One region of the Streptomyces sp. NC-S4 genome, then DNA from elsewhere that is predicted to be linked to it. Evidence: riboswitches for the same ligand, from Rfam matches in the RefSeq annotation. Region 1 holds a riboswitch; each other region holds the start of a gene.

Evidence for each region. Region 1 has a riboswitch for cyclic di-AMP ahead of ACXNSR_RS15805 (transglycosylase family protein). Riboswitches for the same ligand answer to the same signal wherever they lie in the genome.
Region 2: another riboswitch for cyclic di-AMP. It lies ahead of ACXNSR_RS31900 (LysM peptidoglycan-binding domain-containing M23 family metallopeptidase); the one in region 1 lies ahead of ACXNSR_RS15805 (transglycosylase family protein).
Region 3: another riboswitch for cyclic di-AMP. It lies ahead of ACXNSR_RS28730 (M23 family metallopeptidase); the one in region 1 lies ahead of ACXNSR_RS15805 (transglycosylase family protein).

What each region holds. Positions count from the first base shown of each region.
Region 1 is NZ_CM135937.1:3,602,652-3,612,888, reverse strand. It holds gene ACXNSR_RS15835 (YfhO family protein) at 1-1,361, opposite strand, end outside; gene ACXNSR_RS15830 (SurA N-terminal domain-containing protein) at 1,640-2,263, shown strand; gene ACXNSR_RS15825 (nucleoside triphosphate pyrophosphohydrolase) at 2,318-3,379, shown strand; gene ACXNSR_RS15820 (globin domain-containing protein) at 3,414-4,592, opposite strand; gene ACXNSR_RS15815 (cytochrome P450 family protein) at 4,741-6,066, shown strand; gene ACXNSR_RS15810 (transglycosylase family protein) at 6,242-7,171, shown strand; cyclic di-AMP (ydaO/yuaA leader) riboswitch at 7,447-7,619, shown strand; gene ACXNSR_RS15805 (transglycosylase family protein) at 7,623-8,354, shown strand; gene eno (phosphopyruvate hydratase) at 8,646-9,926, shown strand; gene ACXNSR_RS15795 (FtsB family cell division protein) at 10,024-10,237, shown strand, end outside.
Region 2 is NZ_CM135937.1:7,093,678-7,103,914, forward strand. It holds gene hpnE (hydroxysqualene dehydroxylase HpnE) at 1-1,125, shown strand, start outside; gene ACXNSR_RS31870 (polyprenyl synthetase family protein) at 1,122-2,297, shown strand; gene shc (squalene--hopene cyclase) at 2,418-4,706, shown strand; gene ACXNSR_RS31880 (phosphorylase family protein) at 4,706-5,371, shown strand; gene hpnH (adenosyl-hopene transferase HpnH) at 5,377-6,408, shown strand; gene ACXNSR_RS31890 (aspartate aminotransferase family protein) at 6,405-7,817, shown strand; gene ACXNSR_RS31895 (tyrosine-protein phosphatase) at 7,856-8,647, opposite strand; cyclic di-AMP (ydaO/yuaA leader) riboswitch at 8,963-9,138, shown strand; gene ACXNSR_RS31900 (LysM peptidoglycan-binding domain-containing M23 family metallopeptidase) at 9,141-10,121, shown strand.
Region 3 is NZ_CM135937.1:6,352,250-6,362,486, forward strand. It holds gene ACXNSR_RS28705 (CobW family GTP-binding protein) at 1-983, shown strand, start outside; gene ACXNSR_RS28710 (restriction endonuclease) at 1,000-3,087, opposite strand; gene ACXNSR_RS28715 (DNA gyrase/topoisomerase IV subunit A) at 3,195-5,651, opposite strand; gene ACXNSR_RS28720 (M16 family metallopeptidase) at 5,917-7,278, shown strand; gene ACXNSR_RS28725 (M16 family metallopeptidase) at 7,299-8,666, shown strand; cyclic di-AMP (ydaO/yuaA leader) riboswitch at 8,883-9,042, shown strand; gene ACXNSR_RS28730 (M23 family metallopeptidase) at 9,055-9,858, shown strand; gene ACXNSR_RS28735 (GntR family transcriptional regulator) at 10,045-10,237, shown strand, end outside.

The DNA of each region.
Region 1 (10,237 bases):
CCCTTGTGCCCGTAGGCGGTGGTCGCGGCGGCCTGTGCCAGCAGGACCAGCGCGAGCAGTGCGGCCGCGGGCCGCGCGAGACGGCGGTGGCGCAGTGCCCACCAGGCCGCACCCGCGAGTACCAGCCCGCCGGCGAACAGCGCGTAGCCCACCGCCGTCACCAGCGGGCTGCTCCGCGCCCACAGCACGGCGGCCGCCAAGGCGCCCGCACCCGCGGCCAGCGCCGGCGGCCGCGGCAGGCCCGCGGCCAGCCCGGTCCAGGCGGCGATCACGGCGATCCCGGCCAGCACGAAGGTCTGCCGGTACGGGCTTCCGTTCGGGGTGGCGAACAGGTGCCAGGCCAGATGGGTCGGCGCCCACTGGAGGGAGAGCGCCACGGCCACGGTCAGCCCCGCCCACCACAGCCGGGTGCGCGCCGGGACCGCCCGGTGGAAGGGCAGGGCGGCCACCAGCAGCAGGGTCCCGGTGCCCACGAAGACCGCGGGGGAGGAGAAGGAGTACGTCCCCGGCAGCAGCCGGGCGAACAGGTCGGCCCAGCTCACCGGCCGGAACTCCTTGACCCACCCCGGGTAGGCCCGCCCGGAGCTGAGGAAGAGGGGGAGCAGCACGGGCGCCGCCAGCACGATCCCGAGCAGCGTCGTCCCGGCGCCGCGCGCGATCACCGGAAGCCGGGCCCGGGCGCCGTCCCGGGTGAGCACCACCCGTACCAGCAGCACCAGTGCCGCTCCCAGTGTCGCCATGTAGGCGGTGTAGAAGTTCGCCGTCCAGCAGACCGCGACGACCAGCGGCGCGAGCAGGAGCCGGCGTCCGCGCAGGGCCCATTCGCCGGTCAGGCACAAGAGGGGGAAGGCGATCAGCCCGTCCAGCCACATCGGGTTGTACGAGGCCTCTATCACCGACCAGCCGCACAGTGCGTACGAGGCCCCGAGCAGCCCGGCCGCCCACCAGGGCCCGCGGCGCTGCGTGCGCAGCAGCCAGGCCATCGCGGCCGCGGCGGCCGAGGTCTTGAGAACGGTGACGACGTACACGGCGAGGTCGATGTCCGCGCGCGGGAAGAGGCCGACGAGGACGGCGAACGGGCTGGTCAGATAGGTGCCCAGGTCCGGCAGGAAGCTCATGCCGTATCCGGAGCGCCAGTTGAACAGCAGGCCGCCCTCGGCGCGGCCGTGCAGGAGGTCCCACAGCTGCGCGTGGAAGGGGACGAACTGGTTGCCGAGGTCGTTGATGCTGCGGTGGCGCGGTCCGTAGGGGAACACCCGGGCGGCGGCGTCGCCGGCGCACACGGACACCGCCGTGAGCAGGGCGGCGAGCGCCGAGCCGAGCAGGCTCCGGCGGCGCGGCGAGCGGTGCGTTGTCGACATGGTGGGGCGACCTTGGCAGGGCCGGGTGACCGAAGGATGGCCTCAGGGTTGCCGGTGGCCGATCCGGGCGCCGTGAGCGGGGCGGGGTCCCCAGAACGGGTGACGGGTGGCGCGCCTGACCCGTCGGCGCCCGCCGACTCGCCTATGAACGGTGCGTGTTCGGTCCGCGCGTGAATCGTTGGTCGAACCGGTGGTCCGGATCACCGTGACCTCATACCATCGATCACCGCACGGCCCTTTGTGCACCGACGCACAATCTCCCGGCCCTGGAGGCTCCTTTGCACCGTCGCACAGCGCTCTCCGTCTCCGCCGCCCTGCTCCTCGCGGCGCCCCTGCTGTCCGCCTGCTCGGGCGAGCCGCGACCCGGCACCGCGGCCGTCGTGGGCGGCGAACGGATCACCACCTCCGCGCTCCAGGCCCAGGTCAACGACGTCCGCGCGGCGCAGAACCGTTCCGGGCAGGCCGCCGCCGAGCTCATCGCGAGCACCCCCCACCTGGAGCGGCAGAAGCTCGACTCGCTCCTCCAGAGCCGGATCATCGACAAGATGGCCGACACCGCCGGGCTCACGGCCACCCAGAAGGACATCGAGGACGAACGCAAGGCGTACGTCGACGAGAACGGCGGCAACGAGCAGTTCGAGGCACTGCTCCTGCAGAAGGGGGCCATGGCTCCCGGCCAGGTCGACCGCTTCCTGCGGGACCGGGTGCTCCTCACCGCGCTCACCGCCAAGTACGGGGCCGGGAAGCTGGAGGAGCCCGCCCGCGCCGCCGTCAAGGCACTGCACATCGAGGTGAACCCGCGCTACGGCGCCTGGGACGCCAAGGAGATCAAGCTCGGCACCGGGGAGACGCCCTGGATCACCCAGCGCACGCGGCCCGAGGCGGCGCCGGCCGGAGCCTGAGGCTCCGGGGTCCCCCCGGGCCACGGGCCGGGCCGCCGGAGGTAGGTTCGGAGGGTGACCGACCACTCCGAACCCACCGCCACCCCCGACGCCGACGAGCCCACGGGCCGCATCGTCCTGCTGACCACCAGCCACCGGGTCGCCCCCGGGGTGCTGTCCTGGCCGGCGTGGCAGACCCTGCACGCCGCGGACCGGGTGCTGTGCGCCGACCCCGGCCACCCGCAGCTCCCGTACCTGCGGGAGGCGGGCATCGAGGTCGCGTTCGAGAGCCCGGACGCGCACGCGCTGGTCGAGGCATGCGCGGGCGGCCGTACGGTCGTGGTGCTTCCGGGCGGCGAGGGCGACCAGCGGCTCACCGACGGGCTGGCCCGGCTGGCCGGCTCGGGCCGGGTCGCCATGCCCGACCTGGAACTGCTCCCGGGCTCCTACGACCTGCCGGGCGCGCGCCTGCTCGACCTGGTCCAGGTGATGGACCGGGTCCGGCGCGAGTGCCCGTGGACCTCCCGGCAGACCCACGAGGGCCTGGCCAAGTACGCCATCGAGGAGGCGTACGAGCTGGTCGAGGCCATCGAGGACGGTGATCGGGAGGAGCTGCGCGAGGAGCTCGGCGACGTGCTGCTCCAGGTGGTCTTCCACGCCCGGATCGCCGAGGAGGCGGGCGGCGACGGCGAGGAGGGCGAGGAGGGCGAGGACGGCGAGGACGGCGAGGACGCCGTCGGGGCCTTCTCCATCGACGACGTGGCGGGGGCACTCGTCACCAAGCTCATCCACCGGCACCCGCACGTCTTCGGCGACGCGGAGGCCGAGACCCCGGAGGACGTCAACGCGCACTGGCAGCGCACCAAGGCGGTGGAGAAGCGGCGGGAGTCGGTCACCGACGGGATCCCGGTGGGCCAGCCCGGCCTGGCGCTCGCCGCCAAGCTCGCGGGCCGGGTCCGGGCGGGCGGCGTGGCCGTGGAACTGCCGCGGGGCGAGGGCATCGGGTACGAGCTGCTGGAGCTCGCGGCCCGCGCCGAGGCGGAGGGCATCGACCCCGAGACCGCACTGCGCGCGGCGGCCCGGGCCTACCGGGACGCGATCCGGGCGGCCGAGGGCGTGGCGGAGCCGGGCGCGTAGGGGTCCCCGGGCGGGCAGCGCCCCGGACCCTCCTTCAGTACGTCCGCGGCGCGCGGGCCGCCGGGTCGTGCCAGTGGGGTGCCGGAGGGTCCAGGAACCACTCGCCGAATCCGAGCGGGCGCTCCCCGTACCCGTGGCCCCCGGCCGGCACGGCGTCGTGGAAGAGGCGGCCGGGGCGGGCGCCCAGCTCCTGGAGGAGGTGGGCGGTCTCGGCGATGAACTGCGGCGGACCGCTGAGGTAGACGTCCTGGTCCGGCCACAGGCCCCGGTTGCCCAGCGCGGTCGCCAGCCGGTCGGTGGCCTGGTTGCGGTGGCGCCCGGGGGCGGGCGTGATGTAGGTGACGGCGAGCCAGGCGCAGCTGGCGGCGTACGCGTCGATGAGCGGGCGGTCGTAGAGGTGCGCGCCGTCCCGGGCCACCACGAAGAGCCGTACGTCCTGATCGCAGGGGCGCGCCGCGAGATCCTCCAGCAGGGCCCGGATGGGCGCCCAGCCGGTGCCGGCGGCGATCAGGCTGACCGGGCGGTCCTCGCGGCGGAAGGTCAGCTGCCCGCCGGCGGCGCCGAGCCGCAGTACGTCGCCGGGCCGGGTCTCGCGGACCAGGGCGGTGCTCAGCCGTCCCCGGTCGACCCGGCTGACGTGCAGGTCGACGGTGCCGTCGGGGCGGGGGGCGTTGCCGATGGAGTAGGTGCGCCAGGTCGTGGGGACCCGGTCGCTGCTCACGCTCGTGTACTGGCCGGGGAGATAGGGGAAGGGGGCGTGCGGCCGCAGCGTGAGGACGCCTATGTCCGGTCCGTACTGCAGGTGACGTATGACCTCCGCGTTCCACCAGGGCGGGTCCTCGCTCGCGTCGGCGCCGGCCGTCATCGCGTCGGCCATCACCTGGTAGGCCTCGGCCCAGGCCTTCTCGACCGGCGCCGTCCAGGCCGGGCCGGAGGTCTCCGCGAGTGCGGCGAGCAGGCTGGCGCCGACGGCCGCGTAGTGCTCGGGGCGGACCAGGAACTTGCGGTGGTCACGTCCCAGGTCGCGCAGGTAGGGGCCGAGGGTCTCGTCGTCGAGGTGGGCGATCACATGGGTGAGCGCGGCGAAGAGCCGGTCCCGCTGGCGTTCCATGTCGTGGAGGGAGTCCGGGAAGAGGGCGCGGACTCCGGGGTTGTGCCAGAAGAGGTGGGTGTAGAAGAACCTGACGGCGTGCTCGGCGCGTCTCTCCACCACCGCGAAACTGCTTTTCAAGATCCTGACATCCACAAAACCGAAAGTAGGAATGCCGGAGAAGTGCACGTCAAGGGATGGCCGATCTACGGACAGCCGCGACCAATCACCCATATCGGATGGGGCTTCGGTGTCGGGATACGGTCATCAGGTGCACGAGCAGACCTCCGGAACCCCCGCCGAAACCCCCGCCGAGCCCCTTGCGGACACGCCCGCCGACGCCTCTTCCGCCGAGGGCCCCACCCTCTTCGACTGGGAGTTCGCGACCGATCCCTACCCGGCGTACGCCTGGCTGCGCGAACACTCCCCCGTGCACCGCACCAAGCTGCCCAGCGGGGTCGAGGCCTGGCTCGTCACCCGGTACGCCGACGCCCGCCAGGCCCTCGCCGACCAGCGGCTCAGCAAGAATCCGGCGCACCACGCGGAGCCCGCGCACGCCAAGGGCAAGACCGGGATCCCGGGGGAGCGCAAGGCCGAGCTGATGACGCACCTGCTCAACATCGACCCGCCGGACCACACCCGGCTGCGGCGGCTGGTGTCGAAGGCCTTCACCCCGCGCAGGGTCGCCGAGTTCGCCCCGCGGGTGCAGGCGCTCACCGACCATCTGATCGACGCCTTCGCGGGCAGGGGTGAGGCCGATCTCATTCATGAGTTCGCCTTCCCGCTCCCCATCTACGCCATCTGCGAGATGCTCGGGGTACCGCGCGAGGACCAGGACGACTTCCGCGACTGGGCCGGCATGATGATCCGCCACGGCGGCGGCCCGCGCGGCGGAGTGGCCAGGTCGGTCAAACAGATGCGGACCTACCTAGGTGAACTCATTCACCGCAAAAGGGATGATCTGGGCGACGATCTGATCTCCGATCTGATCCGGGCGAGCGATCACGGCGACCACCTGACGGAGGGCGAGGCCACCGCCATGGCCTTCATCCTGCTTTTTGCCGGTTTCGAAACCACCGTGAACCTCATCGGCAACGGAGTCCACTCCCTCTTCATGAATCCCGACCAGCGCGAGCGCCTTCAGCTCTCCCTCGCCGCGGGCGAGGAGGACCTGCTGGCCACCGGGGTCGAGGAGCTGCTGCGTTACGACGGTCCGGTGGAGCTGGCGACCTGGCGGTTCGCCACCGAGCCGCTGACCCTCGGAGGCAAGGACGTCGCGGCGGGCGATCCGGTTCTCGTCGTCCTCGCCGCGGCCGACCGGGATCCGGAGCGCTTCGCGGACCCGGACACCCTCGACCTCTCCCGGACCGACAACCAGCACCTCGGATACGGGCACGGCATCCACTACTGCCTGGGCGCTCCGCTGGCCCGGCTCGAAGGACAGACCGCGCTCGCGACTTTGCTGACGCGTCTGCCCGATATGGAACTTGCCGTTCCACCCCAAGACCTGCGCTGGCGAGGGGGGTTGATCATGCGCGGGCTGCGTACCCTTCCCGTCCGATTCGCGGCTCAAAACAGTTGCGCGAAAGTTGATTAAAAGTCAGGTTCAGCTTGAACTTGTGACAATCGTTCGAAGGCCGCTAGGTTCTGCCGTTACCCCGCTGTTATGCGAAAGGTGATCCCTCATGCTCTCCGGGAACGGCCGTCACAGACGCCCCCGCCAGGTCCCCGCGCTGGTCGTCACAGCCGGAGTCACTGGCTCTGCGCTGGCCATGCCGCTGTTGGCCGCCACAAGCGCCACCGCCGCCGACACGTCCACATGGGACAAGGTCGCCGAGTGCGAGAGCGGTGGCTCGTGGAGCGCGAACTTCGGCAGCGGCGCCTACGGCGGACTCCAGTTCACCCAGGAGGAGTGGCAGAGCGCCGGCGGTCTCGACTTCGCCGAGCGCCCCGACCTGGCGAGCCGTTCCCAGCAGATAGCCGTGGCCGAGCGGGTGCTGGGCTCGACGGGACCACAGGCCTGGCCGCTCTGCGCGGCCTCGGCCGGTCTGGTCAAGGAGAGCCCCGCCGCGCAGGTCGACCCCGGCCTGCCCGGCAGCCACGCCCCGGTCGCCCCCGCGCCGTCCCGCCCGGACGACGCCGTCCCGTCCACCGGGGGCGGCAAGCCGTCCACGGACTACGGGTCCCCGACCCCGGCCCCGGCGCCGAGCCCGTCCAGCACCCCGTTCCTGATTCCCGACGCGCCGTCCATCGGACTGCCCGTCATGCCCGCGCCGGACGTCCCGACGACGCCGCCGGTCCAGCCGGGTGGTCCGACCGGTACGCCGACCCCCGTCGCCCCGACGGCGCCGACGACGCCGGTGGACCCGACCGCGCCCACCACCTCGCCCAGTACGCCGGGACTGCCCCCGGTCGACCCCACGGCCCCCGTGACCCCCGAGACTCCGCAGACCACCTCGACCACTCCTGTCGAGGGCAGCGGCAAGCACCGCGGTGCGCCGGAGACCGAGCCGACGGCCCCGTCCGGTGCCGCGTCCGACCCCACCTACACGGTCCAGGCGGGCGACAGCCTGGCGACCATCGCGGTTGCCAAGGGCGTAAAGGGGGGCTGGAACGGGCTCTACCAGGCCAATGAGCAAGTGATCGGCGAGGACGCCGACCTCATCAAGCCCGGTCAGAACCTGGATCTAACCCCGCAATAAGGACAGTTGAGTTATCCGGAAAGACTCGAATGTCGGATTTCTGTAAGTGAGACATGTGTCTCTTCCGGTCAACTGGCGTGTCCCGCCCCGGGGCTTGCGCAAACCCCGTCCTCACCTGCGCAAATGTCCCCGAGGAGGGCGCAAGTAGGGCCGTTTCTCCCCGATGTTCCTCGTTGAACATCGGGGAGAGACCTGTCTACCTTCTGAATCGCTCGCCACCGCGAGCTCCTTCGACCGCATCGCCGAATCCTGCCGGCGGACGGAGGGAACAGTCGTCGCGTCAAGCGCCGAAGGCAGGAGCGGGGGAACCAAGGTAGGTGCCGGGAGCGGCCGTTGAGAGACGGTCACGCCACCGGCTAGGGGTTAAGACGTGCGCTAGGTCGCACGGCCGGGCAACTCACTCGCCCGAACCCGACAGCTCACCTCGTAGGCGTCGGTGAGGAGAAACTCCATGCTGCTTTCCGGCAAGGGCAAGCACCGTCGCGGTACTGCAATCGAGCGGTCTGTCCGGATCGTCACGCTCGCCGGTGTCGCCGGTGTGGCCGTGGCCGCCCCCCTGATGGCCGCAGGCACCGCCAGCGCCGCCACCACGTCCGAGTGGGACAAGGTCGCGCAGTGCGAGTCGGGTGGCAACTGGGCCATCAACACGGGCAACGGCTACTACGGCGGTCTGCAGTTCTCGCCCTCCACGTGGGCCGGGTTCGGTGGCAAGTCGTACGCCCCGCAGGCCAACCAGGCCTCCAAGTCGCAGCAGATAGCCATCGCCGAGAAGGTCCTCAAGAGCCAGGGCAAGGGCGCCTGGCCGTCCTGCGGCAAGGGCCTGTCGAACTCCGCCTACACCGGTGGCGGCTCCGAGACCCCGGCTTCGTCGAAGCCGCAGTCCAAGCCGCAGCCGAAGGCCGAGACGAAGAAGACCGAGACCAAGAAGGTCGAGACCAAGGCCGCGCCGAAGAAGGAGACCAAGCGCGCCGAGGCTCCGACCACCCGCTCCGAGCGCGCCGAGGCCCCGGTCGCGCCGAAGACCGGCAACGGCTCGTACGAGGTCAAGCCGGGCGACACCCTGGGCACCATCGCCGAGGCCAACGGCGTCAAGGGCGGCTGGCAGCAGCTCTTCGAGCTGAACAAGGACATCGTCTCGGACGCCGACCTGATCTTCCCGGGTCAGAAGCTGAAGCTCAGCTGAACACCGCGGCAAAGCCGCGGAAACATGTACACGGCGTCAGCTGACCCCGTGCAGGATTTCCACCGCCCGGCGCGTGTCCCACGCGCCGGGCGGTGCTGCGTGTGGCCTCCGAGTGGCGATGATCAAGCTGAATATGTCCCAGAAGAGGGGTATTCGGTCGGTTTTTCGTCCCAGGGTCCGGGCGGTCGGGCGGCCCAGTGCCCGGAGCCGGTTAGGCTCTAGGCGGCAAGGCCATCCCACGGCCTGACACGCCACCGCACACTCAGCGTCACATCCCAGAAGGAGATGCTCGTGCCGTCCATCGACGTCGTCGTAGCCCGGGAAATCCTGGACTCCCGAGGCAACCCCACGGTCGAGGTCGAGGTGGGCCTCGACGATGGCAGCACCGGCCGTGCTGCAGTTCCGTCCGGCGCCTCCACCGGTGCATTCGAGGCCATCGAGCTCCGTGACGGTGACCCCAACCGTTACTTCGGCAAGGGTGTCGAGAAGGCCGTCCTCGCCGTCATCGAGCAGATCGGCCCGGAGCTCGTCGGCTACGACGCCACCGAGCAGCGTCTGATCGACCAGGCCATGTTCGACCTGGACGCCACCGACAACAAGGGCTCGCTCGGCGCCAACGCCATCCTCGGCGTGTCCCTGGCCGTCGCGCACGCCGCGTCCGAGGCCTCGGACCTCCCGCTCTTCCGCTACCTCGGCGGTCCGAACGCGCACCTGCTGCCCGTTCCGATGATGAACATCCTCAACGGTGGGTCGCACGCCGACTCCAACGTGGACATCCAGGAGTTCATGATCGCCCCCATCGGCGCGGAGTCCTTCTCCGAGGCGCTGCGTTGGGGTGCCGAGGTCTACCACACCCTCAAGAAGGTCCTGCACACCAAGGGCCTCTCCACCGGCCTGGGCGACGAGGGCGGCTTCGCCCCGAACCTGGAGTCCAACCGCGCCGCGCTCGACCTCATCATCGAGGCCATCAAGCAGGCCGGCTACACCCCGGGCAAGGACATCGCGCTCGCGCTCGACGTCGCCGCGTCCGAGTTCTACAAGGACGGCCAGTACGAGTTCGAGGGCAAGTCCCGCTCGGCCGCCGAGATGACCGACTACTACGCCGAGCTCGTCGAGGCGTACCCGCTGGTCTCCATCGAGGACCCGCTGTTCGAGGACGACTGGGACGGCTGGAAGACCATCACCGACCGCCTCGGCGCCAAGGTCCAGATCGTCGGTGACGACCTGTTCGTCACGAACCCGGAGCGTCTGGCCCGCGGTATCGAGGAGGGCTCCGCGAACGCCCTGCTCGTGAAGGTGAACCAGATCGGTTCGCTGACCGAGACCCTGGACGCCGTCGAGATGGCCCAGCGCAACGGCTTCAAGTGCATGATGTCCCACCGCTCCGGTGAGACCGAGGACGTCACCATCGCCGACCTCGCCGTCGCCGTGAACTGCGGTCAGATCAAGACCGGCGCCCCGGCCCGCTCGGACCGCGTCGCCAAGTACAACCAGCTGCTGCGCATCGAGGAGATCCTCGACGACGCCGCGGTGTACGCGGGCCGCAGCGCCTTCCCGCGCTTCAAGGGCTAATCACCCCCCTGAGGGGCTGGCCTCCGTACGTCCCCGCACTCGGTCCCGTACCGTGTGCGGGGACGTATTGCGTAGTGCGTACCTAGGGGAGGCGGACATGGCCGGGAACCGGGATCGGTTCTCCACCTTCTCCACCGCGACGAGGCTCAAGCAGCTCGGCGAGCGGACCGCCGCCCACGTCTACCGGTCGCAGTCGCGGCGCCAGGTCCGCCGCAGCCGGCTCACCGGCCGCGCCGCGCTCCTGGTGCTCGTCCTCTGTACGCTGGTCGTCGCCCTCGCGTATCCGATGCGCCAGTACGTCTCCCAGCGCT
Region 2 (10,237 bases), 3.5 Mb from region 1:
CGGCTCGACGTCCCCGTCCTGGACGTCGCCCGCCCCGGGGGACCACGCCTGGGCCGGCTGCGCCGCAGCGCCCTGCCCGTGCCCCTGCACCTGGCCGGAGCGCTCGCCCGCTACCCGCACCTCTCCCTCGCCGAACGGCTGAGCGTCGGCCGCGCCGCCCTCGCGCTGCGCCGCCTGGACCCCGCCGACCCGGCGCTGGACGGCGTGGACTTCGCGACCTGGCTCGGCCGCTACGGGCAGTCCGCCCGGACGATCGAGGCCCTCTGGGACCTGGTAGGCATCGCCACCCTGAACGCCACCGCCGAGCAGTCCTCGCTGGGCCTGGCCGCCATGGTCTTCAAGACCGGCCTGCTCTCCGAGAAGGGCGCCGCCGACATCGGCTGGGCCCGGGTACCGCTGGGCGATCTGCACGACACCCTCGCCCGCAAGGCGCTGGACGCGGCCGGTGTGCGCACCGAGCTGCGCGCCCGCGTCACGGACATCTCCCGTATGTCCGAGGGGGCGTGGCGGATCGACACCGAGGAGGAGTCCCTGGAGGCGGGCACCGTCGTCCTCGCCGTCCCGCAGCGCGAGGCGCACGGACTGCTGCCCGCCGACGCACTCCCCGACCGGGACAGACTCCTGGACATCGGCACCGCGCCCATCCTCAACGTCCACGTGGTCTACGACCGCAAGGTGCTCAAGCAGCCCTTCTTCGCGGCCCTGGGCTCCCCGGTCCAGTGGGTCTTCGACCGCACGGAATCCTCCGGACTCCCCGACGGCGGCCAGTACCTGGCCCTGTCCCAGTCCGTCGCCCAGGACGACATCGACGAGCCCGTCTCGGTCCTGCGCGCCAAGTACCTGCCCGAGCTGGAGCGGCTGCTGCCCGCCGCGCGCGACGCGAAGGTACGGGACTTCTTCGTCACCCGGGAGCGGACGGCCACCTTCGCCCCCACCCCCGGCGTCGGCCGGCTGCGCCCCGGGGCGCGCACCGACACGCCGGGGCTCTACCTCGCCGGTGCGTGGACTGCCACGGGCTGGCCCGCGACCATGGAGAGCGCCGTCCGGAGCGGACTGAGTGCGGCCCAGGCCGCACTCGCCGCGCTCGGCCGCCACCGCGAACACCCTCTGCAGGAGGCGGCATGACGAGCACCATCAGCAGCACCGGCACCACCAGCACCACGAGCACAGCACGTACAGGAACAAGAGGAGAGCCAGTGAACCCGGGGAATCCGGCTGTCGAGAACACGGATGCCAGTGCGGGCACAGCCGGAAGCGGCGTGGAGAAGGCCGACACCGTCGCCCTCCTGGAACGCGGCCGTACGATGTCCACCCCCGCGCTCCGCGCGGCCGTGGACCGGCTCGCCGCGCCCATGGACACCGTCGCCGCCTACCACTTCGGCTGGATCGACGCCCAGGGCAACGTGGCGGACGGCGACGGCGGCAAGGCCGTGCGCCCCGCCCTCGCGCTGCTCTCCGCGGAGGCCGCGGGCGCCGCGCCGGAGGTCGGGATCCCCGGCGCCGTCGCCGTCGAGCTCGTGCACAACTTCTCCCTGCTCCACGACGACCTGATGGACGGCGACGAGCAGCGCCGCCACCGCGACACCGTGTGGAAGGTGCACGGACCGGCGCAGGCCATCCTGGTCGGCGACGCCCTCTTCGCCCTCGCCAACGAGGTCCTGCTGGAACTCGGCACCGTCGAGGCGGGCCGCGCCACCCGCCGCCTGACCACCGCCAGCCGCAAGCTCATCGACGGCCAGGCCCAGGACATCTCCTACGAGCACCGCGAGCGCGTCAGCGTCGAGGAGTGCCTGGAGATGGAGGGCAACAAGACCGGCGCCCTGCTCGCCTGCGCGGTCTCCATCGGCGCCGTGCTCGGCGGCGCGGACGACCGTACGGCCGACAAGCTGGAGGAGTACGGCTACCACCTCGGCCTCGCCTTCCAGGCCGTCGACGACCTGCTCGGCATCTGGGGCGACCCTGAGTCCACCGGCAAGCAGACCTGGAGCGACCTGCGCCAGCGCAAGAAGTCCCTGCCGGTGGTCGCCGCCCTCGCCGCCGGCGGTGAGGCCTCCGAGCAGCTCGCCGAACTCCTCGCCGCCGACGCGAAGAGCAGCGACTTCGAGAACTTCTCGGAGGAGGAGTTCGCGGCCCGCGCGGCCCTCATCGAGGAGGCCGGCGGCCGCCAGTGGACCGCGGACGAGGCACGCCGCCAGCACGCCGTCGCGATCCGGGCCCTGGACGACGTCGACATGCCGCAGCGGGTGCGCGAGCAGCTCGTGGACCTCGCCGACTTCGTCGTCGTGCGCAAGAGGTGACCGCCACCCGACAGCGGATATGAATCGCGAGTCGCCGGCCGGCGCCGCCACCTGAGCGTGGCGCGCACCGGCCGACGGCAGACCCCAGCACAGCACAGGACACTGTTCTAAGGGGAAGCCATGACAGCGACGACCGACGGCAGCGCCGAGGGCGCCGGCGCCGGCAGCGAATCCACCCCGGGGGCCCAGGGCTTCCCGGCGGGCGCCGGCGTGGGGCGTGCCCGTGGTCCGGCCGCGGAACCGGGTCCGCCCGCCCCGTCCCGTGCGGGCCGGGCAGGCCCGCGGGCCGAGTACGGCCCCCCGGGCACGGCCGGCGCGCACGGCGCCCGCTGCGCCCCGCCGACGGCCGAACCGGTGCCGTCGGCCCCGCCCGCAGGCCGGCAGGGCGTGGCCACGATGACGCCCACGGCGAAGCCCGGCGGCCCGCCCGCGCCGCACACCGGCCGCGGCGGCCACGCCCTCACCGCGGACCTGCCCCGGCCCCCGGACGGCACCCGGCCGGGGGTGTACGAGGCCGCCGCGCGCGCCACCCGCAACCTGCTGGACCGCCAGGACCCCGAGGGCTGGTGGAAGGGCGACCTGGAGACCAACGTCACCATGGACGCGGAGGACCTGCTGCTGCGGCAGTTCCTCGGGATCCTGGACGAGGCCACCACCCAGGCCGCCGCCCTCTTCATCCGCGGCGAACAGCGCCAGGACGGCACCTGGGCCACCTTCCACGGCGGACCGCCCGAACTGTCCGCCACCATCGAGGCCTACGTCGCGCTGCGCCTCGCCGGGGACGCGCCCGACGCCCCGCACATGAGCCGTGCCTCGGCCTGGATCCGGGCCCACGGCGGGATCGCCGCCGCCCGCGTCTTCACCCGGATCTGGCTGGCCCTCTTCGGCTGGTGGAACTGGGACCACCTGCCCGAACTCCCGCCCGAGCTGGTCTTCCTGCCGCCCTGGGTGCCCCTGAACATCTACGACTTCGGCTGCTGGGCCCGCCAGACCATCGTCCCGCTGACCGTGGTCTCCGCCCTGCGCCCGGTCCGCCCGGCCCCCTTCACCCTCGACGAGCTGCACACCGACGCCCGCACGCCCCACCCCGCCCGCAGGCTCGCCCCGCTGACCAGCTGGGACGGTGCCTTCCAGCGGATGGACAAGGCCCTGCACGTCTACCGGCGGTTCGCCCCGCGCCGGCTGCGCAGGGCCGCGATGGCCACCGCCGGCCGCTGGATCGTCGAACGCCAGGAGAACGACGGCTGCTGGGGCGGGATCCAGCCGCCCGCCGTGTACTCGGTCATCGCCCTGCACCTGCTCGGCTACGACCTCGGGCATCCGGTGATGCGCGCCGGACTGGAGTCCCTGGAGCGGTTCGCCGTATGGCGCGCGGACGGCGCCCGGATGATCGAGGCCTGTCAGTCCCCGGTGTGGGACACCTGCCTCGCCGCGATCGCCCTGGCCGACGCGGGCCTGCGCCCCGACCACCCGGCGCTGGTCAAGGCGGCCGACTGGATGCTCGGCGAGGAGATCGTCCGCACGGGCGACTGGGCCGTGCGCCGGCCCGGTCTCGCCCCCGGCGGCTGGGCGTTCGAGTTCCACAACGACACCTACCCCGACATCGACGACACGGCCGAGGTGGTCCTCGCCCTGCGCCGGATCAAGCACCCGGACCCGGCCCGGGTCGAGGCGGCCATCGCCCGCGGGGTGTCCTGGAACCTCGGCATGCAGTCGAGGAACGGGGCGTGGGGCGCCTTCGACGCCGACAACACCAGCCCCCTGCCGAACAAGCTGCCCTTCTGCGACTTCGGCGAGGTCATCGACCCGCCCTCGGCCGACGTCACCGCCCACGTGGTGGAGATGCTCGCCTTCGAGGGCCGCGCGGGAGACGCCCGGACCCGGCGCGGCATCGCCTGGCTGCTGCAGGAACAGGAGGCGAGCGGCAGCTGGTTCGGCCGCTGGGGCACCAACTACGTCTACGGCACCGGTTCGGTGGTCCCGGCCCTCGCCGCCGCCGGGATCCCCCCGGGGCACCCCGCGATCCGGCGGGCCGTGCGCTGGCTGGAATCCGTACAGAACGAGGACGGCGGGTGGGGCGAGGACCAGCGCTCCTACAAGGACCCGTCCTGGGCCGGGAAGGGCGCCTCCACCGCCTCGCAGACCGCCTGGGCGCTGATGGCCCTGCTGTCGGCAGGTGAGCGCGAGGGCAAGGCCGTGGAGCGGGGCATCGCCCACCTGGTGGAGACCCAGCGGGAGGACGGCACCTGGGACGAGCCGTACTTCACCGGCACCGGCTTCCCCTGGGACTTCTCCATCAACTACCACCTGTACCGGCAGGTGTTCCCGCTCACCGCCCTCGGCCGCTACCTGTACGGGGAACCGTTCGCCCCTGCCGCGGCGCACCCGGCAGCGGCCGGGGAGGCGTGATGCCCGCCGCCGACCGGGACCGGGACCGCGGCCCCGACCCGCTGCTGGTGGCCTGCGCGCTGCGCATCGAGCAGGCGGCGCTGCGCAGCACCTGCCGCGGCCCCGGACGCGGCCCGGCCGGCGGGCACGTCCTGCTGCGCACCGGGATGGGCCCGCGCGCGGCCGAGCGGGCCGTCGGCCGGGCACTGGACCGGCCGGGAATGGGCCTCGCCGCCGTCCTCGCCACCGGGTTCTGCGCCGGACTCGTCCCCGGCATGCACCCGGGGGACCTCGTCGTCGCCGAGGAGACCCGGGACCCGCTGGGGACCGTCACCTGCACCGGCAGCGCCCTGCTCGCCGAGGCGCTGGCCCGGGCCGTACCGGGCCGGACCGTCCACCGCGGCACGCTGACCGGGTCCGACCACGTCGTCCGCGGCCAGGAGCGCGCGCACCTGCGCGCCACCGGCGCCATCGCGGTCGACATGGAGTCCGCGGCCACCCTGTGGACCGCCAGCCGGGGCCGCGGCCGTCCGGTTGCGGCCGTCCGGGTGATCGTGGACGCTCCGGAGCACGAGCTCGTCCGTATCGGCACGGTACGCGGGGGAATATCGGCCTTCCGTGTCCTGCGTGCCGTACTGCCCGCGTTTCATGAATGGCACCGTTCGTTGCTGCTCCCCAGGAGGTGAGCCAGATGGCCATGCCGCTGCGCCAGTCCATCAGGGTCGGGACGTATCTTCTCGAACAGAAGCTCCGCAAGCGCGAGAAGTTCCCGCTGATCGTCGAACTGGAACCGCTCTACGCCTGCAACCTGGCCTGTGAGGGGTGCGGGAAGATCCAGCATCCGGCCGGGGTGCTCAAGCAGCGCATGCCGGTCGCCCAGGCGGTCGGCGCCGTGCTGGAGTCCGGTGCGCCCATGGTGTCCATCGCGGGCGGCGAGCCCTTGATGCACCCGCAGATCCACGAGATCGTCCGGCAGTTGGTGGCGAGGCGGAAGTACGTGTTCCTCTGCACCAACGCGATGCTGCTGCGGAAGAAGATCGAGAAGTTCACCCCCTCCCCGTATTTCGCCTTCGCCGTGCACATCGACGGCCTGCGCGAGCGCCACGACGAGTCGGTGGCCAAGGAAGGCGTCTTCGACGAGGCGGTCGCCGCCATCAAGGAGGCGAAGAGGCGCGGCTTCCGGGTGACCACCAACTCCACCTTCTTCAACACCGACACCCCGCAGACGATCATCGAGGTGCTCAACTACCTCAATGACGACCTCCAGGTCGACGAAATGATGATCTCGCCCGCCTATGCCTACGAAAAGGCCCCCGACCAGGAGCACTTCCTGGGCGTCGAACAGACCCGGGAACTGTTCAGGAAGGCCTTCGCGGGCGGCAACCGGCGGCGCTGGCGGCTCAACCACTCCCCGCTCTTCCTGGACTTCCTGGAAGGAAAGGCCGATTTCCCCTGCACGGCCTGGGCCATTCCGAATTACTCACTCTTCGGCTGGCAACGCCCCTGCTATCTGATGAGCGACGGCTACGTACCGACGTACCGCGAGCTGATCAACGACACCGACTGGGACAAGTACGGCCGCGGAAAGGACCCGCGCTGCGCGAACTGCATGGCGCACTGCGGATACGAGCCCACCGCCGTCCTCGCCACCATGGGCTCCCTCAAGGAGTCCCTGCGCGCGGCCCGCGAGACGGTCGCCAGCAACCGGGACAAGTCGGCATGACCGGGCGGCCACGGGAGGAAGGGGGCGGCCGGGGCTTCGACCTCGGCGCCCTGCTGGCCGAGCGCGGCGCCGAGCGCTACGAGCTGCACGCCCGGCACCTGAACCACCAGCTGCCCCGCATGCTGCACACCATCGGCTTCGACAAGGTCTACGAGCGGGCCCAAGGGGCCCACTTCTGGGACGCGGAGGGCAACGACTACCTGGACATGCTGGCCGGGTTCGGGGTGATGGGCCTGGGCCGGCACCACCCGGTCGTCCGCCGCGCCCTGCACGACGTCCTGGACGCCCAGCTCGCCGACCTGACCCGGTTCGACTGCCAGCCGCTGCCCGGTCTGCTGGCCGAGAAACTGCTCTCGTACAGCCCGCACCTGGACCGGGTCTTCTTCGGCAACAGCGGCACCGAGGCGGTGGAGACGGCCCTGAAGTTCGCCCGGTACGCCACCGGGCGCCCCAGGATCCTCTACTGCGACCACGCCTTCCACGGGCTCACCGCGGGCTCCCTCTCGGTGAACGGGGAGGGCGGCTTCCGCGACGGCTTCGCACCGCTGCTCCCCGACACGAGGATCGCGCTCGGGGACCTCGCGGCGCTGGAGCGCGAGCTCGGGCGCGGGGACGTGGCCGCCTTCGTCGTGGAGCCGATCCAGGGCAAGGGGGTCCTGGCCGCCCCGCCCGGATTCCTGCTCGCCGCACAGGAGATGCTGCACCGGCGGGGGGCGCTGCTGATCGCGGACGAGGTGCAGACCGGCCTCGGACGTACCGGGGACTTCTACGCCTACCAGCACGAGCCGGGCGTGGAACCGGACCTGGTGTGCGTGGCGAAGGCGCTGTCGGGCGGCTACGTGCCGGTCGGCGCCACCCTGGGCAAGGACTGGATCTTCAAGAAGGTCTACTCGTCCATGGACCGGGTGCTCGTGCACTCCGCCAGCTTCGGTTCCAACGCCCAGGCCATGGCGGCGGGCCTCGCGGTGCTGTCCGTCATGGAGGACGAGGAGGTCGTGGCCAACGCACGGGCCATGGGCGACCTGCTGCGCGGACGGCTCGCCGTGCTGGTGGGGGAGTACGAGCTGCTGCACGAGGTGCGGGGGCGCGGGCTGATGATCGGCATCGAGTTCGGCCGGCCGTCCTCGCTGGGCCTGCGCAGCCGGTGGACCATGCTGCAGGCGGCCCGAAAGGGGCTCTTCGCGCAGATGGTCGTGGTGCCGCTGCTGCAGAAGCACCGGATCCTCACCCAGGTCTCCGGGGACCACCTGGAGGTGATCAAACTGATCCCGCCGCTGATCGTCGACGAGGCGGACGTGGACCGGTTCGTCGGGGCCTTCCGCGAGGTCATGGACGAGGCGCACGGCGGGTCCGGGCTGATCTGGGACTTCGGCAGGACGCTGGTGAAGCAGGCCGTCGCCACGCGCTGACGGCCCGCCCACCCCGTGGGGAACCGGCCCCCGCCGCGTCAGACCAGCAGCCGGTCCCGCAGCCGGTCGAGGGTCTCGGGCGTCAGCCCGAGGCCCTCCGCCAGGTAGCGGTCCACCCCGCCCCAGAGCTCGTCGATGGTGTCGAATGCGGCCACCAGGTACTCGGCGCGGGCGTCGAAGAGCGGCGCGAGCAGCTCCATCACCTCGGGGGAGCGGGCGCCCTCCGACTCGTCGGTGCGGCGCACGCGGTAGCGGCGGTGCGGGGCGTTGGACTCCAGGTAGTCCGCCACGATCGCCTCCCGCTCGACGCCCAGCGCGAGCAGGGTGACGGCGATCGACAGGCCGGCCCGGTCCTTGCCGGCCGCGCAGTGCATCAGTGCGGGGACGCTGTCCTCGGCGAGGGCGTGCACGACCCGGCTGTGCTCGGCGGTGCGCTGCCGGATGATCCCGCGGTACGAGTTCGACATCCGGGCGGCGGCCCTGCCCTCGCCCAGTAGCTCGCGCAGCTGCGCGAGGTCGCCGTCGCGGACCAGCCGCCAGAACTCCCGCCCGTCGGCCGGGTCGGAGAGCGGGATGTTGACGTTCCGGACGCCGGACAGTTCGACGTCGGGCCCCTCGAGCGCGTGGTCGGCGGCGTTGCGGAAGTCGAAGATGGTGTGGAGACCGAGCGAGGCGAGGAACTCTGTATCGCTTTCGGTGGCATGTGCGAGATGTCCGCTTCGGAACAGTCGTCCCGGCCTGACCGTTCGTCCGTCAGAGGTAGGCAATCCGCCCACATCGCGGAAATTGCGCACTCCGGACAGCTCCGGCTCCTGTATCTGCTGGGTCAAAGCAACTCCTCCGCCATATCCTGGGCCTTCTGTCCGAATTGCACTGCTTGGCGCCAACTTGCCATATCCGGAGGCGAGATCGGGCACGTCCCCGTGAGCCAGATCATACGGTGACCGTGAGTGCCTGATCACTAAAGGCGAATGGCCCCGTCGGGGCGGTCGTTGGGGGTGCGGAATGGACGGAGTGTGACGGTAATTCCGGCGGTCCCTCACTCCTGTTATTCCGTCAGGGAATTCACGGCTTGTTCCGTGCGTCCGCAAGGGATTACCTTCGCGATCGATCCGGGTGGACCGCCAAATCCTGCCGCCTCCCGGAAACCGCATCCGACCTATTCGCGCGGCAGGAGCGGGGGAACCAGGTAAGCCGCCGACCCGGAGATCATTTCGCCGGGACGGCTCGGGGTGAAGTCGTGCGTGTCCCGTACACGTACGGCCGGACATCTCCAGTCCGAACCCGACAGCTCACCTCGCAGGCGCCGGAGAGGAATTCGTCATGCCTGCAAAGGGTAAGCACCGCCGTCCCAAGTCCCTTTCCCTTTCCCGCGGTTTCGCCGTCGCCGGAACCGGTGGCGCGGCCCTCGCTCTGCCGCTGATCGGTGCCGCCGGCGCCCAGGCGGCCGGCGCCCCGGCCACCGCGGCCGCGGCGACCCCCGCGGTGGCCCCGCAGGCCCCCGCCGCCCCGCAGGCCCCGGTCGCCGCCGTGCAGGCCGCGCCGACCGTCTACACCGTCGTGCCGGGCGACTACCTCTCCAAGATCGCCGCCGAGCGCCACCTGTCCGGCGGCTGGGAGCGGCTCTACGCCGACAACCGCGAGGCCGTCGGGGCCAACCCGTCGCTGATCCACCCGGGCCTGAAGCTGACCCTCGGCGGTCCCGGCGAAGCGGCTCCGGCCGAGGCCGAGGCCGAGGCCGAGGCCGAGGCCGCCCCGGCCCCCGAGGCCGACGCGAAGCCGGTCCGCGAGCGGCCCCGGGCGGCCGCCCCCGCGCAGCGGGAGTCCGCCGCCGAGCCCCGGGCCGAGGTGCAGGCCGAGCCCCGGGCCGAGGCTCCGGCCGCCGCGCCGCAGTCCGCGGGCGGCTTCGTGGCCCCGGTCGGCGGCGGCATCTCCACCCAGTACAAGGTCGCGGGCGCCATGTGGTCCTCCGGCTACCACACCGGCGTCGACTTCATCGCCGCCATGGGCACCACCGTCAAGGCCGTCGGTGCGGGCACCGTGGTCTCGGCCGGCTGGAGCGGCTCGTACGGCAACGAGATCGTGATCCGGCACGCGGACGGCAAGTACTCCCAGTACGCCCACCTGTCCCAGCTCTCCGTCTCCTCCGGCCAGAGCGTCACCGCCGGGCAGGCCATCGGCCTCTCCGGCTCCACCGGCAACTCGACCGGCCCGCACCTCCACTTCGAGATCCGTACGACCCCGTCCTACGGCTCGGACATGGACCCGATCGCCTACCTCCGCTCCAAGGGCGCGAGCCTCTGACGGCACCCGCCGCAGGAGCACCGACACGCGTGGGGCCGGGACCCGAGGGGGGTCCCGGCCCCACGTGTACTTATTCCTTATCCCCCGCGTGGTATAGATCACGGTCCGTCAACCCC
Region 3 (10,237 bases), 2.7 Mb from region 1:
TCGTCGTCAACGACTTCGGATCGATCGAGGTCGACGCGATGTCGGTGGCCGGACAGGTCGGGGACTCCATGGTCTCCCTCGGCGGCGGCTGCCTGTGCTGCGCCGTCGACGGCAGCGAGCTCGACGCCTACCTGGAGAAGCTCTCCGCCCCCGTCCACCGGATCGACGTGATCGTCATCGAGGCGAGCGGACTGGCCGAGCCCCAGGAGATGATCCGGATGCTCATGGCCAGCGAGAATCCCGCCATCCGCTACGGCGGGATGGTGGAGGTCGTCGACGCCGCCGAATTCGACGCCACCCGGGCCAGGCACCCGGAGACCGACCGCCACCTCGCCGTCGCGGACCTGGTGGTGCTCAACAAGACGGACCGGGTGGACGCGGCCGAGCGGGCCCGGATCGAGCAGGAGCTCGCCGTGCTCTGCGCCCCGGGCACCCCGGTCGTCGGCGCCGACCACGGGCGGATCGACCCGGAACTGCTCTTCGACCGCAGGCCCTGGACCGAGACCCGCGGGCAGCTCTCCTTCGAGGACCTGCTCGCGGAGGCCGACGGCGACGACCGCGGCCACGACCGGTGCGGCCACGCGCACGCCGCTTACGAGAGCACGGAGTTCACCTCCGAACAGGCCCTGTCCCCGCGCCGGTTCATCGACTTCCTCGACCGGCGTCCGGCCGGGCTCTACCGGATCAAGGGCTTCATCCACTTCGGCGTACCCGGGCACCAGGAGTGCTACGAGGTCCACGCGGTCGGCCGCTTCCTCCGCTTCGCCCCGAGGCCCTGGGGGCGGGGCGAGGCACGCCTGAGCCGGCTCGTCCTGATCGGCTCGGGCACCGACGGGCCGGGCCTGCTGCGCGAGCTGGAGGCCTGCCGCGAACCGGCCCCGCACGAGGCGCGCCCCGAGAGCATGTGGGGCGTACTGCGCTACGTGGCCCGCCCCGCGGAGCCGGGGCCCGAAGCTTCCGTGACCGACCGGGACGGGAGCTGAGACCGGCCTGGGCGGCCTAGGCGACCTCGACGCCGTACTCGCGCAGCAGGTCCTCCAGGCCGCCCCGGTAGCCCTTGCCGCCGATCACGAAGTCCCAGTCGCCGTTGGAGCGGTGCCGGAACGAGCCGAGGACCAGGGCGGTCTCGCCGGCGCGCCCGTCGGAGACGTCCAGCCGACCCAGTTCCTCGCCGCCCGCGGACAGCAGCCGGATGTGGGCGTCGGTGAAACCGGCCAGGTCGGCGTGCGGATCGGCCTCCGGGTCGACGGCGGCCACCAGCACCAGCCGGTCGGCCTCGCGCGGCAGAGCCTCGAAGGAGACCTCCAGCGCCGCCTTGTCGGGCGCCGCGTGCGCGCGGGCCCGCACCGAACCATCGGGGGTCCGCGGGTTGTTGAAGAACACGAAGTGGTCCTCGCTGAGCACCCGGTTGCCCGTGCAGACGAGGGCGCACACGTCCAGTGCGACCCGGCCGGACCAGGTCATGCCGAGCACGTTGTGGTCGGCGGTCGGGGCGGGCTCGGGAGAACGCTGCGCCGGGACCGGCCCCGCCGGACCGCCGCCGAGGCGCCCGCGCAGCCCGTACTGGTGCAGGAGCTCCACCAGCTTGTCCCCGGGAACCAACTCCAGCGGCTTGCCGTTGGAGAAGGTGTACGACGTGGGGCCGAAGGACGAGGTGGTGACCAGCACCCCCTTGTTCGCGCCCTTGTCCTGGACCGTGCCGTACAAGTCCCTTACCGCCGTGGGCGGCACGGTATTCCGGTAGCGCTTGACCTGCACCACGATGCGTCCGCCCGTGATCGGGGAAGGGTCGTTCGCCTCGATGTCCACACCGCCGTCCCCGGATCGCTGGGTGGTCACCGCTTCCATGCCCATCGCCCGGAAGAGCTCCGCCACCAGGTTCTCGAAGGCAATGGGGTCCATCACGAAGAGGTCCGGCTCGTCCTCGTCGCCCGCGTGCCCGCCGTGGCTGACGACTCCTCCGCCGACCTCGTCGGGCCTGCGTCCCGGGCGCACGGCCGTCAGCTGGTCGGGGCGCGCCGACAGCTGCCCGCGCAACCCCTCCACCAGGCAGTCCACCGCGCTGACCTGCTCCAGCCGCAGCCCGGCGAAGGCGGAGCGGGCCGCCGACACCGAACCCAGGACGATCTGCGCCTCCTGCCCCGTCACCGGATCGTGGTCGTCCACGAAGCCGTTGACCACCACCGACTCCAGGGCGCCGAACTCGTCCGCCGCGTAGAGCTCACGCACCACCAGCAGCAGGCACTGCGCCAGCAGATCCCGGTACAGTGCGCGCCGCTGCGTGGCGGGACGGGCCGTCTCCTTGTCCTGGTCCGTGCTCGGCATGTACCGGACCGACTTGGCCTCGGGAACCACCTGGAATCCCGGAAGCTGCCAGTCCAGAACCAGCTCTCGCCCGCCCCGGTCGTAGGCGGCGGCCAGCTGCCTGGGCAGCGCTTCGGGCCAGGCGGTGGAGGCGTAGAGCGCGGCCGAGAAGTACTCCACGGCGGCATCGGCGTCCCCCGCGCGCAGGGCCCTGCCCAGCTCGGCGAGACCGTTGTTGTGCTCGCGGATCCCGGCGAGCTGCTGCGCCGCCCACTGGTCGTATTGCTGTCGGTACGCCGCCAGTTGCTGCTGCCGCTGCAGTTCTGCGGTATGGGCCGCCTGCCAGGCCTGGGTGTAGCGGGCGTGCGCGTCGCGCTCCGCCTGCGCCCTTCTGTTCGAGCCGAGGGTCCAGCCGGTGTTCTGCTGCTGGAACTGCTCGATGCGCGGCATCGGCAGAGGATGCGCCAGGTTCCCCGGGGCGAAGGGTTCCAGCCGTTCGGACCTGACCAGCGCGGCCGTGCGGAACGCGGGTGTCCGGCAGCCCGAGGCCAGCAGTCCCTGCAGGGCGGCGACCTCGGCCTCGATGTGCTCGGTACGCCGTCGTGCCTCGGCCTCCCGGTGCTGACGGTACGCGGCCTGCTGCTCGCGCTGCCCCCGGGCCGCCTCACGTGCGTACGCCCGCTGCCTGCGTTCCGCCTCGCGGTGCTGGATCAGCTGTGTCTGCTGCATCCGGCGCTGGGCCTCGGCCCAGTCCCCGATCAAACCGCCCGACCGACGACTCATCAGCTCTGTGTTCTCCCGCCCCACCCGACAGTGCCAAGAGGGAAAACACTAGTCGCCATTCGGGTGGTACGTCCCCAGGACGTACCACCCGAATGGTCTGGAACCTCCTACAGCACGGCTCCCGCCAGCGCCGCGACCGCCGACGGCAGCGCCGCCCCCGAGCCGTCCCGGCGCGGGTCCACGGCCGGCAGCTCGGCCGGAGTGCCGTTCGCCGCCGCGGCGCGGACGGGGGAACCGCCCGCCCAGGCCAGGACCAGGACGTCCTCGCCCTTCAGGAACCGCTGGCAGCGCACGCCGCCCGTGGCCCGGCCCTTGCGCGGGTACTGGTCGAAGGGGGTCAGCTTCCCGGACAGCACCGAGCCGTCCAGGGTGCCGTGCGAGCCCGCCACCGTGAAGACCAGGGCGTCCCGCGCCGGGTCCACGGCCGAGAAGTGGATCACCTTGGCGCCGTCGGCGAGCTTGATGCCCGCCATGCCGCCCGCCGGACGGCCCTGCGGGCGGACCTGGCCCGCCGGATAGCGCAGCAGCTGGGCGTCGTCGGTGATGAAGACCAGGTCCTCCTCGCCCGTGCGCAGCTCGACCGCGCCGACGATCCGGTCGCCCTCCTTGAGGGTGATGACCTCCAGCTCGTCCTTGTTCGCCGGGTAGTCCGGCACGACGCGCTTGACCACGCCCTGTTCGGTGCCCAGCGCGAGGCCCTGCGAGGACTCGTCCAGCGAGGTCAGGCAGACCACCCTCTCGTCCGCCTCCAGCCCGGAGAGGAACTCCGAGACCGGGGCGCCGCCCGCCAGGTTCGGCGCGGCGTGCGTGTCCGGCAGCTGCGGCAGGTCGATCACCGACAGCCGCAGCAGCCGCCCGTACGAGGTGACCGCGCCGACATCGGCGCGGGCGGTCGCCGCGACCTGCGAGACGATCAGGTCGTGCTTGGCGCGGGCGCCGCCCTCCTCCTGCGGCAGCGCGTCGCCGTTGGCCGTACGCGCCAGCAGGCCCGTCGAGGACAGCAGGACCCGGCACGGGTCGTCCGCGACCTCCAGCGGAACGGCCGCCACGGCGGTGCCCGCGGACTCCAGCAGCACCGTACGGCGCGCGGTGCCGAACTTCTTCGCGACCGCCGCCAGTTCCGCGGAGACCAGCTTGCGCAGCTCGCTGTCCGACTCCAGGATCCCGGTCAGCTCGTCGATCTCGCCCGTCAGCCGGTCGCGCTCGGACTCCAGCTCGATCCGGTCGAACCGGGTGAGCCGGCGCAGCGGGGTGTCCAGGATGTACTGGGTCTGGATCTCGCTCAGCGAGAACCGCTCCATCAGCCGGGACTTCGCCTGCGCGGAGTTGTCGCTGTCCCGGATGAGCCGGATGACCTCGTCGATGTCGAGGAGCGCCACCAGCAGACCCTCGACCAGGTGCAGCCGGTCGCGGCGCTTGGTGCGGCGGAACTCGCTGCGCCGCCGGACGACCTCGAAGCGGTGGTCGAGATAGACCTCCAGCAGCTCCTTTAGGCCCAGCGTCAGGGGCTGCCCGTCCACCAGCGCCACGTTGTTGATGCCGAAGGACTCCTCCATCGGCGTCAGCTTGTAGAGCTGCTCCAGCACGGCCTCCGGGTGGAAGCCGTTCTTGATCTCGATGACCAGGCGCAGGCCGTGCGAGCGGTCGGTGAGGTCCTTGACGTCGGCGATGCCCTGGAGCTTCTTCGAGCCGACCAGGTCCTTGATCTTCGCGATGACCTTTTCGGGGCCGACCGTGAAGGGCAGTTCGGTGACGACCAGGCCCTTGCGGCGCGCCGTCACGTCCTCCACGGCCACCGTCGCGCGGATCTTGAAGGTGCCGCGGCCGTTCTCGTAGGCGTCCTTGATGCCCGAGAGCCCCACGATCCGGCCGCCCGTGGGCAGGTCGGGACCGGGCACGAAGCGCATCAGCGCCTCCAGGTCCGCCTGCGGGTGGCGGATCAGGTGGCGGGCGGCCGCGACGACCTCGCCGAGGTTGTGCGGGGGCATGTTGGTGGCCATGCCGACCGCGATCCCGGACGCGCCGTTGACCAGCAGGTTCGGGTACGCGGCGGGCAGGGCGACCGGCTCCCGCTCCTGGCCGTCGTAGTTGGCGGTGAAGTCGACGGTGTCCTCGTCGATCGACTCCGTCATCAGCGAGGTGGCGTCGGCCATCTTGCACTCGGTGTACCGCATGGCGGCCGGCGGGTCGTCGTTGCCGAGCGAACCGAAGTTGCCGTGGCCGTCGACCAGCGGCAGCCGCATGGAGAAGGGCTGGGCCATGCGCACGAGGGCGTCGTAGATCGACGCGTCACCGTGCGGGTGGAGCTTGCCCATGACCTCGCCGACGACACGGGCGCACTTCACGTAGCCGCGGTCGGGGCGCAGGCCCATCTCGTTCATCTGGTACACGATGCGCCGGTGCACCGGCTTCATGCCGTCCCGGGCGTCGGGCAGGGCACGGGAGTAGATCACCGAGTACGCGTACTCGAGGAAGGAGCCCTGCATTTCGTCGACGACGTCGATGTCGAGGATCTTCTCCTCGAAATCCTCCGGCGGCGGGGTCTTCGTGCTGCGGCGGGCCATCGCTGCGCGGCTCCTTAACCAAAATGGGGTGTGCTGGGTGTCGGGCGGGGTGTGTGGCTGGGTCTGGCGGTCTTGTGGTGTCCGGCGAGGGTACGACGCGGACCATTGTGGCCCGACGCACCGACAACGCCGACTCCGACCCCGGGGGTCCCCCGGACGGAGTGCGGGGGAGTGACCCGGGAACTTATACGGCGGTCGGCGCGCTTGCATACAGTGGCAGGTCGATAAGAAATCTCTGCATCGCGATCGAAGGGACCACATGCCCATGGGTCACACGGCCACAGCCCAGGCCGGCTCCGGCGGCCTGACAGCGACCGAGCACCGGCTGGCCAACGGCCTGCGCGTGGTGCTCTCCGAGGACCACCTGACCCCGGTCGCCGCGGTCTGCCTCTGGTACGACGTCGGCTCGCGCCACGAAGTCAAGGGACGCACCGGCCTGGCTCACCTCTTCGAGCACCTGATGTTCCAGGGGTCGGCGAGCGTACCCGGCAACGGGCACTTCGAACTGGTCCAGGGCGCCGGCGGTTCCCTCAACGGCACCACCAGCTTCGAGCGCACCAACTACTTCGAGACCATGCCGACCCACCAGCTGGAGCTCGCGCTCTGGCTGGAGGCGGACCGGATGGGGTCCCTGCTGGCAGCCCTGGACGACGAGTCCATGGAGAACCAGCGCGACGTCGTCAAGAACGAGCGCCGCCAGCGGTACGACAACGTTCCCTACGGCACGGCCTTCGAGCGGCTCACCGCCCTGGCCTACCCCGAGGGCCACCCGTACCACCACACCCCGATCGGCTCCATGGCCGACCTGGACGCCGCCTCCCTGGAGGACGCGCGCGCCTTCTTCCGTACGTACTACGCGCCCAACAACGCGGTGCTCTCGGTCGTCGGGGACATCGACCCCGAGCAGACGCTCGCCTGGGTCGAGAAGTACTTCGGCACCATCCCCGCCCACGACGGCAAGCAGCCGCCCCGCGACGGCTCGCTGCCCGACATCATCGGGGAGCAGCTGCGCGAGGAGATCGTCGAGGAGGTCCCGGCACGTGCGCTGATGGCCGCCTACCGGCTGCCGCACGACGGCACCCGTGAGTGCGACGCCGCCGACGTGGCGCTGACCATCCTGGGCGGCGGCGAGTCCTCGCTGCTGCACAACCGGCTGGTGCGCCGCGACCAGAGCGCCGTCGCCGCCGGCTTCGGCATGCTGCGCCTGGCCGGGGCGCCCTCCCTGGGCTGGCTGGACGTCAAGACCTCCAGCGGGGTCGAGATCCCCGCCATCGAGGCGGCCGTGGACGAGGAGCTCGCGCGGTTCGCCGCGGAGGGCCCGACGGCCGAGGAGATGGAGCGCGCCCAGGCACAGCTGGAGCGCGAGTGGCTGGACCGGCTGAGCACGGTGGCCGGCCGCGCCGACGAACTGTGCCGCTTCGCGGTGCTGTTCGGCGACCCGCAGCTGGCGCTGACCGCCGTCCAGCGCGTCCTCGACGTCACCGCCGAGGAGGTGCAGGCCGTGGCCGCGGCCCGACTGCGCCCGGACAACCGCGCGGTGCTCGTCTACGAACCGCTCGCGGCCGACGAGTCCGACCAGCACGACGAGTCCGAGGACTCCGACGAGAACGAGGGGGCGGAGCAGTGAGCGACACGGCAGCCGTCACGATGACCTTCCACCCGCAGCCGCAGGCCGGCGAGCCGCAGCCGTGGGCCTTCCCCGCCCCCGACCGCGGGCAGCTGTCCAACGGGCTGACCCTGCTGCGCTGCCACCGGCCCGGCCAGCAGGTCGTCGCGGTCGAGGTCAACCTCGCCGCCCCGCTCGACGCGGAGCCCGAGGGCCTGGACGGCGTGGCGACCATCATGGCGCGGGCGCTCTCCGAGGGCACCGACAAGCACTCCGCCGAGGAGTTCGCGGCCGAGCTGGAGCGCTGCGGTGCCACCCTGGACGCGCACGCCGACCACCCGGGCCTGCGGGTCTCGCTGGAGGTCCCGGCCTCCCGGCTGCCCAAGGCGCTGGGCCTGCTCGCCGAGGCGCTGCGCGCCCCCGCCTTCGCCGACGCCGAGGTCGACCGGCTGGTGCGCAACCGGCTCGACGAGATCCCGCACGAGCTGGCCAACCCGCAGCGCCGCGCCGCCAAGCAGCTCTCCAAGGAGCTCTTCCCGGCCGCCCTGCGGATGTCCCGGCCGCGCCAGGGCACCGAGGAGACGGTCGCCCGGATCGACTCCGCCGCCGTACGCGCCTTCTACGAGGCCCACGTACGCCCCGCCACCGCCACCGCGGTGGTCGTCGGCGACCTGACCGGGATCGACCTGGACGCCGTGCTCGCGGACACCCTGGGAGCCTGGACGGGCAACACCGCCGCCGCCCGCCCGGTGCCGCCGGTGACCGCCGACGACACCGGCCGCGTGGTCATCGTGGACCGGCCCGGCGCGGTCCAGACGCAGCTGCTGATCGGCCGGATCGGGGCGGACCGCCACGACCGGGTGTGGGCGGCCCAGGTGCTGGGCACGTACTGCCTGGGCGGCACCCTCACCTCGCGCCTGGACAAGGTGCTGCGCGAGGAGAAGGGGTACACCTACGGCGTGCGCGCCTTCGGCCAGGTGCTGCGCTCCACCGCGGACGGCAAGGGCGCCTCGATGCTCGCCATCAGCGGCTCGGTGGACACCCCGAACACCGGACCGGCGCTGGATGACCTCTGGAAGGTGCTGCGCACCCTCGCGGAGGGCGGCCTGACCGACGCCGAACGCGATGTCGCCGTGCAGAACCTGGTGGGCGTGGCCCCGCTGAAGTTCGAGACGGCGTCCTCGGTCGCGGGCACCCTCGCCGACCAGGTCGAGCAGGAGCTGCCGGACGACTACCAGGCGCAGTTGTACGCCCAGCTCGCCGCGACCGGCACGGTGGAGGCGACCACGGCGGTCGTCCAGGCCTTCCCCGCGGACCGGCTGGTCACCGTTCTGGTGGGTGACGCGGCGCTGATCGAGGAGCCCGTTCGGGCCCTTGGGATCGGCGAGGTCACGGTCGTCTCCAACTGACCGTCGGATGACGGCTGATTGAGAGCCGGCTGAAGGTTTCAGCAAGGGGTTCTGGTGACTTGTCACCAGAACCCCTTTTGTCCGTTTAATGGTGAGGTTGCTTTTATGTGGTGTGGCGTACGCAACAAAAAGCCGTGTCTGTTTGGCGATTGACTGATGATCCGCCTAGCGTCGGCCGTGCTGCCCGTCAGTTGTGCCCGCCGCATCCGCGGCACCGGTCAGCGATCGCCGAGTCCCCGTCAGGCGCGAGCCTGGGGAGCCGGGGACCCACATGAGTCCCTGGGGTGAATCGGACCCCCTCGCAAGAGGAGATCCGTAGGAGACCTTCCTGCTCCGAACCCGTCAGCTAACCCGGTAGGCGAGAAGGAAGGAAAGGATCAAACCCTTCATGGCGTTTGGCAGTCGTCCCGCTGGTACCGGTAAGCACCGTGGCTCCAGCCGTCTGAGCAAGAAGACCGCCGGTTACGCCGGTATCGCCGCGATCGCCACCACGGGTGTCGTCGGCTCCCTCGCCGCCCCGGCCTTCGCCGCGGACAACCACAGCAGCACCATCGGCCAGGACAACGGCCTGGGTGCCGTGGTCGTCGCCGAGGACCTCGCGGGCGACATCGCCGACCAGGCCGAGTCCCAGCACCGCGGCGCCGAGCAGGACGCCGTCAAGGCGCAGGCCGAGGCCGACGCGAAGCAGCGGGCCGCGGAGGCCAAGCGCCTCGCCGAGGCCAAGGCGAAGGCCGAGCGCGAGGCCGCCGAGCGCGCCGCCCGCGAGGAGGAGCGCAAGCGCCTCAACACCTTCGTCGCCCCGGTGGACGGCTCGTACGTCAGCACGCAGTACCACGCGGGCGGCGGCATGTGGTCCTCCGGTTCGCACACGGGCATCGACTTCCACGCCGCCTCCGGCACCTCGGTCCACGCGGTGGGCGTCGGTACCGTCGTCGAGGCCGGCTGGGGTGGCGCGTACGGCAACAACGTCGTCATCAAGCACAACGACGGCACCTACACCCAGTACGGGCACATGACCTCGCTGAACGTCTCCGTCGGCGAGCAGGTCACCCCCGGCCAGCAGATCGGCCTGTCGGGCTCCACCGGCAACTCCAGCGGCCCGCACCTGCACTTCGAGGCCCGCACCGGCTCGCAGTACGGCTCGGACATCGACCCGATCGCGTACCTGCGCTCGCACGGCGTCAGCCTCTGACACCGCCCCGCACCGCTTCACCGAAGGCCCCGGCTCCCCGAGCCGGGGCCTTTGTGTGTTGCGTCCTTGTGCAAATGTTTCGTATTTCTGGCCGCTCTCGGAAATTATCGTGTGTTGCAATAGAGTCGCAGCACACGCATGTGCGTGCAATGAGGCTGGCAGACGGAAATAGGCGGAGGTTCGGTCTTGCGTATTCCTGCGCACGCGGTATGCACGGCAATCCGCGACGACATCGTCTCCGGGGTGTTCGAGCCGGGCGGCCGGCTGACCGAGGAGGTGCTGGCCCGCCGGTACGGGGTCTCGCGCGTCCCGGTGCGCGAGGCCCTGCGGACCCTGGAGTCGGAGGGGTTCGTGACCACGCGGCGGCACGCGGGGGCCT